3 regions of the Neobacillus sp. genome follow, and region 1 is predicted to be linked to each of the others. Evidence: riboswitches for the same ligand, from Rfam matches in the RefSeq annotation. Region 1 holds a riboswitch; each other region holds the start of a gene.
The links. Region 1 has a riboswitch for cyclic di-GMP ahead of RTR43_RS05630 (hypothetical protein). Riboswitches for the same ligand answer to the same signal wherever they lie in the genome.
Positions count from the first base shown of each region.

Region 2: linked by a shared signal. The riboswitch ahead of RTR43_RS07510 (hypothetical protein) and the one ahead of RTR43_RS05630 (hypothetical protein) in region 1 are both predicted to bind cyclic di-GMP.
Region 3: linked by a shared signal. The riboswitch ahead of RTR43_RS11415 (GGDEF domain-containing protein) and the one ahead of RTR43_RS05630 (hypothetical protein) in region 1 are both predicted to bind cyclic di-GMP.

Region 1 is NZ_DALZYO010000007.1:31,498-36,677, forward strand. Features, by position in the region: gene RTR43_RS05615 (DUF1062 domain-containing protein) at 1-375, opposite strand, end outside; gene RTR43_RS05620 (M15 family metallopeptidase) at 902-1,486, shown strand; gene RTR43_RS05625 (YggT family protein) at 1,886-2,167, shown strand; gene RTR43_RS05630 (hypothetical protein) at 2,921-3,157, opposite strand; cyclic di-GMP riboswitch class I at 3,351-3,435, opposite strand; gene RTR43_RS05635 (GNAT family N-acetyltransferase) at 4,138-4,599, opposite strand; gene RTR43_RS05640 (ribonuclease J) at 4,840-5,180, shown strand, end outside.
Region 2 is NZ_DALZYO010000010.1:27,730-32,909, forward strand. Features, by position in the region: gene RTR43_RS07495 (hypothetical protein) at 155-1,060, shown strand; gene fliS (flagellar export chaperone FliS) at 1,197-1,577, shown strand; gene fliT (flagellar protein FliT) at 1,592-1,939, shown strand; cyclic di-GMP riboswitch class I at 2,215-2,302, shown strand; gene RTR43_RS07510 (hypothetical protein) at 2,477-2,791, shown strand; gene RTR43_RS07515 (glucosaminidase domain-containing protein) at 2,992-3,657, shown strand; gene flgB (flagellar basal body rod protein FlgB) at 3,804-4,196, shown strand; gene flgC (flagellar basal body rod protein FlgC) at 4,202-4,657, shown strand; gene fliE (flagellar hook-basal body complex protein FliE) at 4,669-4,968, shown strand; gene fliF (flagellar basal-body MS-ring/collar protein FliF) at 4,999-5,180, shown strand, end outside.
Region 3 is NZ_DALZYO010000016.1:29,195-34,374, reverse strand. Features, by position in the region: gene RTR43_RS11440 (AlkZ-related protein) at 1-182, shown strand, start outside; gene RTR43_RS11435 (MtnX-like HAD-IB family phosphatase) at 471-1,121, shown strand; gene RTR43_RS11430 (iron-containing alcohol dehydrogenase family protein) at 1,122-2,174, shown strand; gene RTR43_RS11425 (GNAT family N-acetyltransferase) at 2,218-2,652, shown strand; cyclic di-GMP riboswitch class I at 3,525-3,628, shown strand; gene RTR43_RS11415 (GGDEF domain-containing protein) at 3,685-4,719, shown strand; gene RTR43_RS11410 (phospholipase A2 family protein) at 5,019-5,180, shown strand, end outside.

The DNA of each region.
Region 1 (5,180 bases):
ATGACTTGCAAGGGTTTGATCCAGACGAAAGCTACCCTCAACAACAGGTACCTTAATTTCAATGACTTGTTGTTCAGTTATTTCCTGTAAAATGATTTTCTCATTCTCATTTATGGTTTCAAATTCAGTTTGAATAAGTGTTTCTGGATCAACATGTTCAGAAAATGACTTATAGATGTCCAGTTTTTTATTCCAAGAATGGTTTTTTGGACATTTATAAATGGCAAACTGATAAATGTTTTTTCCGTTCGCATTATGTCTCCTAATGGTAGTGTCTGTAAAAATGGTTACCTTCCCACACATCTTACATTGCTTTTTTACCGTATCAGCTTCACGTTTTTGTCGTAAAACCAATGAAAATGTTTGCTTTTGCATTGTTTTCCACCTCGAAATGATTATTCGAGGAATACAACATCTATTTGAAAATCTTGCAGGGCGCACAAAACAAAAAAAGTTCCCCTATGTCAGGAGAACCTTTGAACGCATTGTTAAATAACTAACAGGCTGCAGTTCGCTGTATTCCTTCTGTAATGGGTTGTAGACAGACTTCTCCCGTGGTCAAAAACTGGTCAGTTTTTTAACATGAGAAGCGATCCAATTGTTTTCCATTACAGAGTAAATGTTGGCATACAGGTCACATGATCCTTTCTTTCAAACAGATTAAAACTAATTTACCATATTTTAAAAATATTTACCATAGTTTACATAAAATATCATCTCAGCAATTGGTTAGTTTAGAATATGGCTAATGGCAGAGGGATAGTTGCAGTGATGAATTCCTACTATATTGGTGAACAATGTCTGTTATTGTTTACCAGGTATATAATAATATGAAACTATGAGGCTCTGTTTTACGTCATAGATAGTGAAAAAACTTTAGATACGAAAGGAATATGTAGTTTTGAAGCTAACACGGATAGGAAAGTCATTTATTATATTTTTTCTCCTGCTTACCATGATCCTATTCTTTATTCAGTTTACTAAGAAATCCGATCCTCTTACGGATTCGAAAACAAATCAATCTGTTTCTTTACCAACTGAACTCCATCCGGTTGTGAAAGAACGGAGCAATCAATTAATCCAACATTCTGCAAAAAAAGGCATTGTGATAGTGGTTACTGATGGTTTTCGAAGTGCGGAAGAACAGGATCGACTTTATGATAAAGGCCGTACGGCAGAGGGAAATATTGTAACATTTGCAAAAGGGGGAGAGTCCTATCACAATTATGGGCTTGCCATTGATTTTGCGTTAAAAACCCCTTCAGGGAATGTGATTTGGGATAGGCAGTATGATGGAAATAAAAATGGGAAAGCAGATTGGACCGAGGTTGTTGAAATGGCAAAAGCTTTAGGGTTTGAATGGGGTGGTGATTGGGCTAAATTTAAAGATTATCCCCATTTACAAATGAATTTTGGATTGACCATTGCTAAATTACAGAAAGGGGAGAAACCTGCTGAATCATCATTAACAGCGGATACAAAATAGCTCTGAACATCCGTGTACTCATCCCTTGCTGGTGATTATGGTAACCCTAACAATATGAATAATATGGATATAATTCTTCCTTAATCTGTAGTGCCATTCCCTAAATAATGGTATGGATTTTTACCTCAACGTTCAAATCTTCAGGATCATTTCCGGCTTGACCGGCGGACTGGCAAGAAAGAATCAGACCCTTCACTTTACTCGTTAGGGTCCAATATAAAAATCAACCATTTCAATTCAATAAGTTAATTTCCTTGTGTTAAAAAATTTCCAGGATGAAGCATGAGGAAACAATTAACATGAATAATATGAAACCTTTCAGAGACCTTAAACGTATATGGTATATACCCGTACAAAGGATTGTACGATAGAAAAAATAGTATAGGCAGGAGATTTAAATTGGGCTCAAACATTTTACAACTTGGATATTATTTATTTGAGGGTTATTATTGGCTAATCTTAATCGCTATTCTAGGTTCTTGGTTTCCTAAATTTCAATCAACAAAGGTTGGGGAATGGATCTACAAACTAGTCGACCCTTATTTAAACCTTTTCAGGAGGTTTATCCCCCCTCTTGGTCCAATTGATTTTTCACCCATCATCGCATTATTTGCTTTAAGATATCTAGGAATATTTGCTCTTGAAGGTCTTCGCCAATCATTGAATGCTATAGGAATTTAAGAGGGAATAAGCTTACAAAAATAATGATAAAGTGGCTGTGATTTCGTTGCGTTTTTTGTCCGAAATAATGGCTATCTTCCGTTTTTGGTAGTAAAGAGAAGTTTTATAACTCCTATCAGAACCTTTCATACACGGCGGATATTTTTTGTAAGTCTAATTACGCATTCTTCATCATTACTTAATGTAAGGTTAATAGCTCTATAACAACTAAGACATAGTTTAGTAATATTGTTACATTATAGTAGTTAATAGAGGGGATAGCATGCGTGGCTATCATGGTATTTGGCGTAGGTGGAGCCGATACATAACAAGAAGTAAGGAGCAAGCGGTTTTTAGATTAGCTTAAGTTCCTCTTTTACAGCACAGCTTTGATGTTCGTGAATAAACTATTGCTTGGTTAGGTTCAAGCCAATGGAGGAAATGGTTTTCTTCCATTGGCCTTCCAATCGATTACCAATTATTTCATTTGAAATATAGGTTATTAGGGAAGCTTATTTTTTGTAAATGAAAAATCTGCATTTTACACAATGCAGACTTTTTTTTCATTCGCTATGTCATTGAGATTAATTAAATACATACGTATGTTTTCTTGTTTTGATTGAACAAAGTTTTGCAAGCTGTCAGGGATAAGCTTGTCATTACACTCGAGAGTATCAGGATTCAAGGAGACCTTTAACCAGGCATCTTCTTGCGTATCCAAACATTTGACTGTCACTTTTTGTCTCTTATATATAACTCCTACAATGTGATATCTCATTCGGCTGTCACCCGCATTTCTAATTTGAATAGTTTATAAGATGCCTGTGTAAGGTTTTCAAGGCATTCCACTCGTATTCTTTCTTCACAGACAAAATCATTAAGCAATTCACTCTTTAACCTAGAGCAGATCATCGAAATATGATCATGAGTCAGCCTATTTAAAGGGTTTTGTGCTGCAACTCTTAGAATTTCTTTTTCAAAGTACTCGACAGAACCAAATAAAACAGTCACTATGATCTCCACCCTTCCCCGAAAATAATTAAAATAATTGCAATTCCTAATACTAACAAGACGATAAACCGCTGAAACCGCTTTCCTATTTTCTACTCCTTTCTTTTTATAAAAGAAAAAGTCCACCCCAAAAAAGAATGATGGACAAAAAATGTTTGGCAATAACAAACCTTTAATTGTATATCCGATTCTTTTTGGCAACCCGGCTATCCTAGCACTTTCGCCTTAGACCCGTAGCTTTGCGTCCCCACCTTTCGATAGGTTTGCCTTTTTCAATTGATACTTTTATACTATATCGGAAAATACCAATTTTCAACAAAATTCTTCATAATTTGCCCAAATATGACAAATATGATTATTTCATCATCCATCTATAGTCCTATAAAAGAGATAGTGTAAGGAATTAAAGCTGTGAAACTGCTTAAATAAAAAAGATAAAGGTTATCCTGCACCGTTTAGGATAACTTTTTTTTAAAAAAAAATCTCATTAAAAATAGAACCTCATGGTCCGTCCTTCCTATCAGCCTGTTTCCTTGCAACTATTTCCTACCTTTTCTATTTTTAAAAATATGACAAAGGCGACCAGTACCCATCACTGCTCGCCTATGTTAGAGTCCAATATCAAATGGATTCCCAGTCAATATAGATGGTGGATATCTGAAACTAGCAACCAGTGCCTATTTCAAATCTCCTTGAAATTTGACAATAAATTTACAATTAACATATAAAGAGTTAACAAATTTCTTATATACTGAGTTTGTAAAAAAAAAATTCTAAAGGAGTTGCCATGATGATGGAATTGATAATTCGACTGGTTATTTTGATTCCTTTTTGCACACTTCTTTGTCCTTAATAAACCACAAAAACAGTATTTCTAGGTTTGCTTAAGTGTCTCGTTAACTGCACAGCTTAAGTGTTCGTGAAATAGACATTCTATCGCTTAAACAGGTTCAATCCAATCGAGGAAATGGCCCTTTTTTTTATAAATCCTTCTCAAACATAACCATATCCAATGCCCTAATTCCATTCTCAAAAATAGGTTCTAGATAATTTTTGAAGAAATCTCTCTTAATTTCAACCATCCTAAACCCAAGCTTTTGATAAAATGCTAAGTTATCTATACTTGAATTAGCCGTACCCACAATCATTTTATCTAGTCCCTTAATTTTATATAAATGGAAAGCTTCTTTAACTACTAATTTTCCTAAGCCATTCCCTCGGTAATCTTCGGTTAAAGCGATATTTTTAAGCTCGACAATTCCATTCGGATGGAAAGTAAATAAAACTACTCCCGCAGTTTTTCCTTCACAGCAAATCGCGAACATCTCTCCATCATTTATGTACTCTCTGACGATTTCTTCGCTTTCATCTGCTAGAAGGAGATAGTCTAGAAATGAATTTCTTTTCTCCGTTTCAATTGCCTCCAATTGAACTTCCCGCATTGTCATCCCTCCCATAACACACCCTAATTTTAACACAAATTGGTAATGAAAATTAATTTAACCTTGGACTTAAAAATACTCACACCAATTCAAATGGCAAACAGTTCCAGTCACTGTTTGCCATTAAACCTCTCCAAGCAGAAAACCTAACTGTATTTGAATTCCCTCATGACTAAACTAAATAAAGAATTTTAAAAATGGAATACTAACATTATCTAATTAGAATGGGGAGGTATAAAAATGAAAACCACTGAAAATACATTATCTATTTTTGCTTTAGGCGGTATCAATGAAATCGGAAAAAACATGTATGTGGTCCAATATGCAGATGATATCATCATTATCGACTGTGGTGGTAAATTTCCAGATGAGAGTTTATTAGGAATTGATTTAATTATTCCAGATGTTACTTACTTAGAAGAGAATAAGGAAAAAATCCGTGCTTTAATCGTAACACATGGGCACGAAGATCATATTGGGGGAATTCCTTACCTGTTACGAAAATTAAATGTCCCCATTTATGCCACACGTTTTACACTTGGTTTAATTGAATTAAAACTAGATGAACATCGGCTAACAAG
Region 2 (5,180 bases), on a different contig from region 1:
CAAAAAAAATTCATAAGTGCGAATCATATAGTAAAACATCGTATATGAAGAGAGTTTGAAAAAGTCAAAATTAGTTTTACCTTTTTGTAGATGGGCAAAAAAGTTTGTAAAACCAAGTACGTTCAAATCTCGTAATCATTTTGGAGGTATTAAAATGAGTTTAAAATCTGCATTATTTGAGATGAAAGAAGCAATAATGAATCAAGAAGTAGGACCATCAGAACAAGATTACATTCATAATTTAGAAACTAAAAACCGTTTACGAAATGGATCATTGGTTTTTTATTACAATAATTTACTGATGTTAACTATGAATAGCTCTGAATATGCAAACCATTCTCTTGTGGATTCGAAAAAAGTTAACCGAAAATGGATTAAAATCGAAATTGAGTTCATGTTTCATTATATTAAGGAACGGCAAGAAGAAGGTGCGCTAAATATTACAGAGATATTGGAGGAAGTAGCCCAATTATTAAATCGTGGCTATCAATCAGTTAACTATAAATATTATTCCCTTATTAAGTCAAAAGATAAAAAGGAAGCAGCCAATCAAAATAGTTATCAATTTATTACGATTACAGAGAAGGATGTTCCAGTGTTATCCACTGAAGTAATAGGGGATACGCTGCTAGCAACTCAAGTTAACCAGGTGGCACCTACACAAGATAATGATGATTTGCTTGACATTTTATCGGGATTAATCTCCAATGTACAACAACTTCCAGGGATTAATTTAAACGAACTGCTTAGAAGTTTATTCCAACTTACCAACCTAGCACTGCAGAATCAGGATGCAGTTCAACAGATAGAGAGTATGAAATCGGAAGTCAATCTTGAAAAAGAAGCAATACGAGAACAGTTAATGAAAAAGGAACAACAATTCATTCAGGAGAAAAAGCGTAATGATGAATTGCAATTAGAGGTTTCTAAATTGGCAAAGGAAATATCAGCCTTTAACCTCTTAGGTGATGCGGCAAAAATCCAACAACTGAAATCTTACAATCAAAGACTAAACTACATTATTGACAGCTTTGGATTAGTACTTAGAGTCAGTAGTTAAGTTATATCCTAAATTGATTTTAAATTTGATTAGCAAAAGACATCCAATAAATTAACCTTGATCTCCTTAACTATTTTTCTTTTTTACCGATAAAAAATAGAAAGTAGGAAATGGATTTTAAAAGGAGTAATCAAACATGGCATTTAGTAATCCTTATCAAACCTATCAAAAACAAGCGGTCACTACTTCTAAACCAGAAGAATTAACGCTCATGTTATTTCAAGGCATGGTTAAATTCATCCGTAAGTCCAAAATGGCCATCGAACAAAATAATCTAGAGGAAAGCCACAGTTACAACCTAAGAGCCCAAGATATTCTGAGCGAATTAATAGTGACCTTGAAACCAGGATACACCATCTCAGATTCCTTGCTTTCCCTATATGATTATATGAAATCTCGCTTAATTGAGGCCAATATTCATAAAAGTTTGGATCTATTAGAAGAAGTGGAAGGGCACGCTTTAGAATTATCGGAAACATGGTCAACAGCTATGAAGCAAAAGAATACTAAGAATTAAGGGCTGGTATACCAATGGACGAATTAATTGCAACCATTTATGATATCACTGTAGACATGGATCGTGCACTAAAAGAAGAAAATTTTGAGGATTTTGAACAGCTGCTAAATAATCGAAACAGCATGATGATCCAGGTAGAGGCGTTTAAGACTGATCATCCGGAATACCAGTATCCAGCAAAAGCAAAACAATTGTTGGAAGACGCTCGTTGTCTTGATCAACGTTTAACTTTTCTTTTAAAAGAAAACATTACTGAAACTCAAAACTCACTCATTCAAATTAAACAAAATAAACAGGTTTCAAAAAAGTTTCGACCATATCTTAAACAAACAAATGGGGTATTTTTAGATTCTAAAAAATAATATTGTGACTGATGACATTACGAAATGCATAAATCATGCATTTTTTTTTTGCAAAAAAAAAGATAAAAAATGAAAAGTGACAGTTCCGTGACCTTATCGCTCGGTGGAAAATATGCTTATTTACGTAAAAAACGTATTATTTATGAGAAATAATGACTAAAATAAACCATTTGACCTAGTAATTTCGACAATAAATGATAAAATAGTAGTATATTCGATATTGGAAAAACATTCTATTATTTATTAAGAGATTAGTATAAATTACAAATACAGTATTTTGTTAAAGGCATAGCTGATGAAAATCAGTGACGCAAAGCTATAGGGACTAAGGTGCATTTTGTACTATGTCAGCCAGTTACCTAAAGATCAAGGTATTTTTCATAGGTATTAAATATCTAGCTAGATAGATTATTTGTGTCTACAAAGATATTTTTGTCTATTACCTCCCCTTTTGGTAAAGGCGAGGTTATTTTTTTGCTTCAGCAAAGGAAGACCATAGTACTCTTTAATATCCAGTTAGTGGAGAGGAAGATATTCATGATCCGGCAGCAAGGAATAACAGCCAATCGAAGGAATGGTAAACTTTATAATTTCATGGAATATAAAAAGATGAAACCATGCTTCGAAAAACCTATGAAAATTACAATGGGAAACCCAACAAATGATACCTATTACCTTGTGAAAAATGTGGTATACAAGGGAAAGCAAATTCTTGCAATGAAGCAAATACTGGATTCAAACACGATTATTTTAGTAGAAGCGAAAATAGAAGATGGACAACTCATACATATTTCCAAGCTTTCGGAAGAATTTTTAGGAGACATTAGCGGGATGTTAGAAAGAACCATGTAATACTTATAAGGTTTTATGGGGTGGGGATGGAATATAAAAAGACTGAAAAATCCCACTCCTTATTGTTTGACCACCTAATCAAATTTTCATGATCATGTTTTTTCTTCATTCCCCTAAATAATACATGAGAAGCGATTATTTTTAGTTGTTTTGGATGATTTTTGTTACAAAAAATACGTGGAAAGAAAGGATGCTATCCATTGATTAACAGTGATAATTGGTTTACTAAAACAATGCTAGTTAATACACTATCTAGGACTGAAAATTTACGATCCCAGATGGAAGGGACCACTTCTGATGGAAAGAATCTTTTTGCTGCAGTCTTAAGTCAACTATTGATGCAACAGGAATTTCAATCGACAATACCTCAAATCAATTCTGTGGTTCCTAATATTATTTCTGAAATGAACAGGAATATAAGTGATCAAACTATGTCTTTGAACGCGAATGAACCATTACGTTTCGAATCATTTAACCCAGATAAATTAAATCAAATGTTGGATGGGAAATTAAAAGGAATGGGGGAGGTTTTTGTACGAGCTGGAAAGCGGTTTAATATCAATCCAGCGTTACTTACGGCTATCGCTCAACATGAAACAGGCAATGGGAAATCCCGTGCAGCCAATGAAAAAAATAATGTCGCAGGAATGATGGGCGTAAATGGCTTGAAATCGTACTCATCCATTGAAGATAGCATAATGGATATGGCTCGCAATTTAAGTAAGAACTATTTAGGAATAGGTTTATCCAGTATTTCCAAGATTGGTGCGAAGTATGCACCAATTGGAGCAGATAATGATCCTACCGGTCTAAACAATCAATGGGTATCTGGAGTAAATAAGTTTTTTGAACGGCTTAGAGTATAACAAAATTGTGAAGATGACTTCGGCTATGAAAAAAATTGTGGCTATGGAGCCTATTTTTTAGTATATTGATGTAGAATGTTAGTCTTTTTTGATATTTATCAAAAATAATCAAAAATTGTCTTAAGATGGAAAGGAGAGTCGTCCTCATGAATAATATAGGCATCCTACAATCAGCACTAGGTGCTTCCAGTTTACGTCAACAGGTCATTTCTAATAATATCTCGAATGCGGAAACTCCTGGATATAAAACAAAACAAGTTTTTTTTGAGGATATTTTAAAGCAGCAATTATCCAATCAAACAAATTTTGTAGGAAACCGTACCGACTCCCGTCATTTCACGATTGGGAAATCTACTGACATTCCAACAGCAAAAACTGTAGAGAATACGGATACAGTCATGCAAAACAACGGCAATAACGTAGATATCGACAAAGAAATGACTAGTATGGGGAAAAATTCATTGTGGTATTATACGCTAACGCAGCAATTAACTAGTGAATTCCAACAATTATCGATTGCTATCAGAGGGAGGCGTTAACCGCGATGTTTGATTCATTAAATATAAGTGCATCAGCCTTAACTGCTGGGCGCTTAAGGATGGATGTAACCTCATCTAATATTGCCAACGCCTCAACTACCCGTGGAAAATTAGTGAATGGAGTATGGGAACCCTATCGCCGGAAGATGGTCGTGATGGAACCAAGAGAGAATGCCTTTAATCAGGTTTTACAGGGGGAAATGCAAAAACAAGCTGGTTTACAATCAAACCTACAAGGGGTGCGAGTGACTGGAATTGTAGACGATCAAACACCATTTAAGACAATCTATGATCCTACGAACCCTGATGCTAATGCGGATGGCTATGTTAAGATGCCAAATGTTGATCTGTCAAAGGAAATGGTTGATATGCTTGCTGCATCAAGAGCGTATGAAGCGAATGTAACGTCGTTCAATACAGGAAAATCAATGATGTTAAAAGCTTTAGAATTGGGCCGTTAGGAGGCATATAGATGAATGTTTCAAATGTAAGTAGTGGATTAATCAAAATTAATCAAAATCCATTTCATAATGTTGAAGTTGATAAATCCAAATCCTCGTTTGCAGGCGTGCTCCAAGGATATTTGGAGAATGTTGATAACACAGTTAAGCAGGCCGCAGATTTAAGTACAAAAGTGGCTACAGGTGAGATTGATAATATACATGATGTCATGATCGCTTCACAGAAAGCGCAGTTAGCATTGGAAATGACGGTAACCGTCAGAGATAAGGCAGTGGAAGCATATCAAGAAATGATGCGTATGCAAATTTAAAGAATGATGGAAAGCTGGGCAGGGTGAGAAATGAATCGATCATGGATAGATCAAATCAAACATACCGGAGAGCATTTTAATAATTATTGGAAAGAGAGAAGCTTGAAACAAAAAGGGCTCCTCATAGGGACATTCTTATTTCTTATAGTGGCCTTATCTACTTTTATCTTTTTAGCATCTCGTCCGCAATATGTACCTCTTTATACAGGTCA
Region 3 (5,180 bases), on a different contig from region 1:
TGGGCGAGATAAATGGCTGGAGCAGTACCTCCTTTGAAACGATAGATTATTGGGCTGAAAATCATAAGGTGGCTCTGGAAAGTATTACTGTCGAAGTAGCGAAAGCGGAGCTTAAGAACCATTTTGCTAAAATGTGCAGCCCAGAGTCCATGAAAGCTTTGGCAAAAATTTTTAAGTTTTAATAGTCAAAGGGAATTCCTCCATTTATTTAAAGATAGGAAAGAAAATTTTCGACTTTGAGAAATGTCCAGCTCCAGCGCCCTAGCGACTAGAGTGCTTCCCTCACCTCCCTACGATAAGTCAACATCGGTTCGCTAACGCTCACCGTGTTTCCTTTATCTCAGTCGGTTCAGTCCAGCCCTTACGTCGCTGACCAGGGCGCTTGCGCTTTTCTTATTTTGTAGTATTCGCGTTATGTGATATTTTGGGTATTATACAAAAGTATGAAAATGATCATGGAGGGTGACTAAGTGAAAAAATGGGCGTTCGTTTCTGATTTTGATGGTACGATTTCTAAACAGGACTTCTATATCGTAATGATGGACAAATACTTTCCGCAAGGCCGGGAACTTTTTAAAAAGTGGAAAGCTGGAGGAATCAAGGATATTGATTTCCTAGCTACGGTTTTCAAATCCATCAATCAGGAGGAAGATAGAATTATTGAGGATACACTATCCATCCCCATCGATGAATATGTACCAAATTTTATAAAAAAGGTTCAAGAAAGCGGTGCTGATTTTTATATATTGAGTGCTGGTACTGACTATTATATTTATCATATATTAAAAAAATATCATGTTGAGAATGTAAAGGTTTTTTCCAATGATGGGCATTATCGTGAGAAGAACGTACATATGAACATCGACAAAAAGCAATGGCATTATTCCGAGCGTTATGGCATCGATAAATCCAAGGTGATTCAGAAATTAAAGGAAGAGTATGAAACGGTTTATTTTATTGGTGATAGTGAGCCTGATTCCCACCCCGCCCAGTATGCCGATGTTACTTTTGCTAAAAATGGATTACAGGATATACTCCGTGAAAAGAAGGTACCTTTTGTCCCGGTCGATACCTTTAAAGAAGTGGAAGATTATTTGGTTGAAAAAGGGGTGATGTCTTAAGTGTTAACACCTGTTACGAGTGTTCCGATTCCTGCGATTTTGGAGATTGGCAAAGGAACTGTTTTTAGCCTTGAGCGGATTTTGAAACAACATGGCTTTGTCAATGCCGTGTTCTTGTTCGATGACTTTACCTATCAAACTTACCGGCAGGATATTCTTGACTCCATCTCGGAAGTGAAGATAACAGCGCTGCTCATGCCGTCTGATTTAGATATCCAGGATCTAATTAAAAAAGCTTTTGAGATGGAGCGTTATGATGTGGTCATTGCCATGGGAGGCGGGACGGTAATTGATTATGGAAAATACATAGCTTTTTCAAGGCGGAGCCCATTTTTGAGCATCCCAACGTCAGCGTCCAATGATGGCTTTGCTAGCAGCAATTGTTCCTTGGTGGTCAATAAAAAGAAAACGACGGTTCCGGCAAGGGTCCCATATGGAATTATTGCCGACCTTGAGATTATTCAGCATGTACCTAACCGCTTTATTTTGGCAGGGATCGGTGATTTGCTCTCCAACATAACAGCTCTTTATGATTGGGAGTTTGAGGAGAAACATGGTGCTGCCCGGGTAAACCATTTTGCTTATATGCTGAGTAAAAAAGTAGTCAATAGCTTTATTCGGACACCAATGACCGACATAAGAGATCCAATTTTATTAAAAGAACTGATCAGTTCACTTACACTGGGCGGCATCTCGACGGTCATTAGCGGAAACAGTTCGCCAATCAGCGGCTCGGAGCATTTGATTTCCCATGCACTCGATAAAATTGCGCTGCAGCCGCAAATGCATGGAATTCAAGTTGGAATTGCCACATATATAATGGCTAATGTGCAAGAGCACCGAGCTGAACGAATGATGAAAGTTTTCACAAGGACCGGTTTTTTCGATTATGTGAAAGGGCTTGGCTTAAATAAAGAAGAATACCGCCAAGCCATTGAAATCGCGCCAACGATAAAACCGAATCGATATACTTATTTGCATGATGAGGTTTATCGGAAGAAGGCACTGAGATTTTTGGACGAGGATAAGTTACTACAGGAATTTTTTCAATAAAGGGATTCGTGGTATAAATTGATTATATTGGGGAGTGGAACAAATGGGGATTAGAAAAGCAAAAGTTGACGATTGGAAAGCACTATCCGAATTGTTAAACCAATTGGGGTATCCAAATACTGAGACTTTCATTAAAGAAAAAATAGAAAAACTTCTAATTCACCCAGATGAGGAATTATTGATTTATGAAGAGGATGAAAAAGTACTTGCTTTTATTTCATTGCATTTTATACCTCAATTAGCGGTAAAAGGAGATTTCGCAAGGATAAGTTATTTTGCAGTTAATACAACCATTAGAAGTAAGGGAATTGGGCGTAAGATTGAAGAATATTGTACTGATTTAGCTAAAAAAAGAAATTGCGACAGAATTGAAGTTCATTGCCATTCAAGAAGAGTAGATGCACATAGGTTCTATACTCGACAAGGATTTACTGAATCCCCGAAATACTTTATGAAGATGATGAACGAATCTGTATAAGAGTCTTTTTCAACAAACGAGTGCGATTCTTCAAAATGAGGGTCGCCGTTTTTCTTGATGTACAACCGTTGAAGAAGTAAATTGACGCTTTAGTATCGCATTTGCCCCATATTGTGAAACAAAGGGGTTAAGAAAAAGGTGTATGTGTTTATGAAAGATTTCCATTGCTGTGCAACATGCCGGCATTTAAAAGCAGAGAAAAAAGCAGAAGGAATGAAATATTATTGCAGCCGGTTAGGTTATGAAACAAAAACGAACTATAAATTTAATTGCTGGAGCCCCAAGGAGCATGTGATAAAGTTAATGAATAACAGAACCACGCCCCAAAAGGAAAGTTAAAAGTAGGTTAGATCGTTCCGTTGAACTGAAGGCTTATATCTAAGTGTATGAATTTCATGTGGATTGTCTTTGTTGTATCAACATTTTTTGGTATTTAATTAAAGAAAAAAGCAAATTAAGAAGTTTTCTACAAGTTTTATTGCCTAAAGCTTGCCGCCAATTTCTGGTTCAAAGCAAGGTAATTACATTATCAAAAAAGTCTTTCTTTCCATCCAGATCATTCCCCCTTTATCGATACAGAAAATCCTTTTTTTTAAGCGAATAGAAAATCATAAGTTTTTCAAATTTATCCTTCAAAATTTGCTGTCGGATATAATAATATCCGACAATATTTTTTTAAATAGGTACATTCTATGTGGTTAAATTGAATCCTTTAAATGCAGAAATAATCGACAATCGTACTCCAATCCGACATAAAATGATATATAAAAACTACAAAATATCGATTACAATAGGTAAATAAAGATTGTATTTTACAAATGGGAAAATCGCATCCAGAAAATAGCAAAACTTCTTCGGCACCTGTGGAAATAAAATTGATAGGGCTAATTTATTGAAAGATAAAGACGCAAAGCTAGAGGGGCTAAGGTCACCACCGAATGAAAGTGGTGGAGGACTATGCCAGCCAGTTGCTTATTTTTGAGGATTCAGAGGGACTAATCTCATTGATTGGTTTAGGAGATGATCATATCGATGATTAAACAATTTGAATCACTAGCTGAACTTAAAAGAAAGATATTTCTGGGGGTTGTGCCCTTAATAATAATCGCATTTATTTTAAATACCATTCTTAAAAATATGGACGCCGCAAATAAACTTAATTTCATTGTCAACAACACACTCACCCTTTGGTTCATCATCAGTTGGGTTCTGATGTTTAAGAATCGGTACGTTCGGTTTGCCGAGTTTTCCAATTTAGCTTTGGTTAGTTTTTATCATGTATCGACCTTTTATGATGCAGTTATTAACTACCTTGGTAAAATAGGAGGGTCTTTAGGGGATTTTATCGTCTGGATGCCCATCTATATTATGTTTATTTTCTTAACACTGGGGATAAAAAAAGGGCTTTATTTTTCCATCAGTATATTTGCCATTACTGTGGTGGGTGGAGTCATGTACATGAACAAGCTACCCGCTGAATCCATTGATTCGCTTCTCCAGTTTTACTTTTCTAATTTGGTCTATATTATTGTCCTTTATTACGCCCAGCATGTGTTCAAGGCCTATACAAAAATGGAGCTTTTTAATAAGCACGCCTATGTAGATTCATTAACGGGAATCGCTAACCGCCACCGAATTGATGAATGGCTTGAAATTAAGTTAAAGGATTCTAAGGTCATGAACATAAGTTTTTCGATTATCTTTTTTGATATTGATCATTTTAAAAAAATCAATGACTTTTATGGTCATAATGTGGGTGACTCCGTTTTAATCGAGTTGTCTGAACTTATTCAAAGGAATCTCGATATACGTGAATTTTTTGGTCGATGGGGTGGAGAAGAATTTATTATCATTACGGATGTCTCCGGCAAAGATGCCACCGAGCTTGCAGAATATTTAAGACAAAAGGTCGCAGAACATGAATTCCAAGAGGTTGGAAGGCTGACAGCAAGCTTTGGAGTAGCAGATTCTCAGCCAGAGGACAATAAAGATTCGTTGTTAAATCGAGCAGATGAAGGATTATACCGCTCAAAGAATTATGGCAAAAATAAAGTGAGTATGTGTTAGCTCTATTCAACAGAATAGGGCTTTTTTTAATGCACTTGTAAGTTGCGTCGAATTAAAGAAAAGTCTTAGTGTCGTTCACTGCGGTTTTTTTAGGTCCAATAATAAGTTTGGGTTTATGGAACTAATAATTCTTGGGTAATGAACATCTAAATTGTTTTTCGAAAAATGGACATGCATGGGGATTTTACCATTTCAATTTTATTGAAATTTCATAATTTATTAGTAAAGAAACTGATATTGATCAATGTTGTACCTGACCTTACAGGTATGTCATGAAACTGTAATGGGAGTTGTTGATTTTGCAAAGGAAAAGACGTGGATTCTGCATTTTCCCCGGGTATAGATGGTGTGGCCCAGGCTGCAGTGGCCCTGGTGCTCCGATTAATGATGTCGATGCCTGCTGCATGGGACATGACCGCTGTTTAAGCAGAGGGATTTCACCTTGCCGATGTGATTACGAA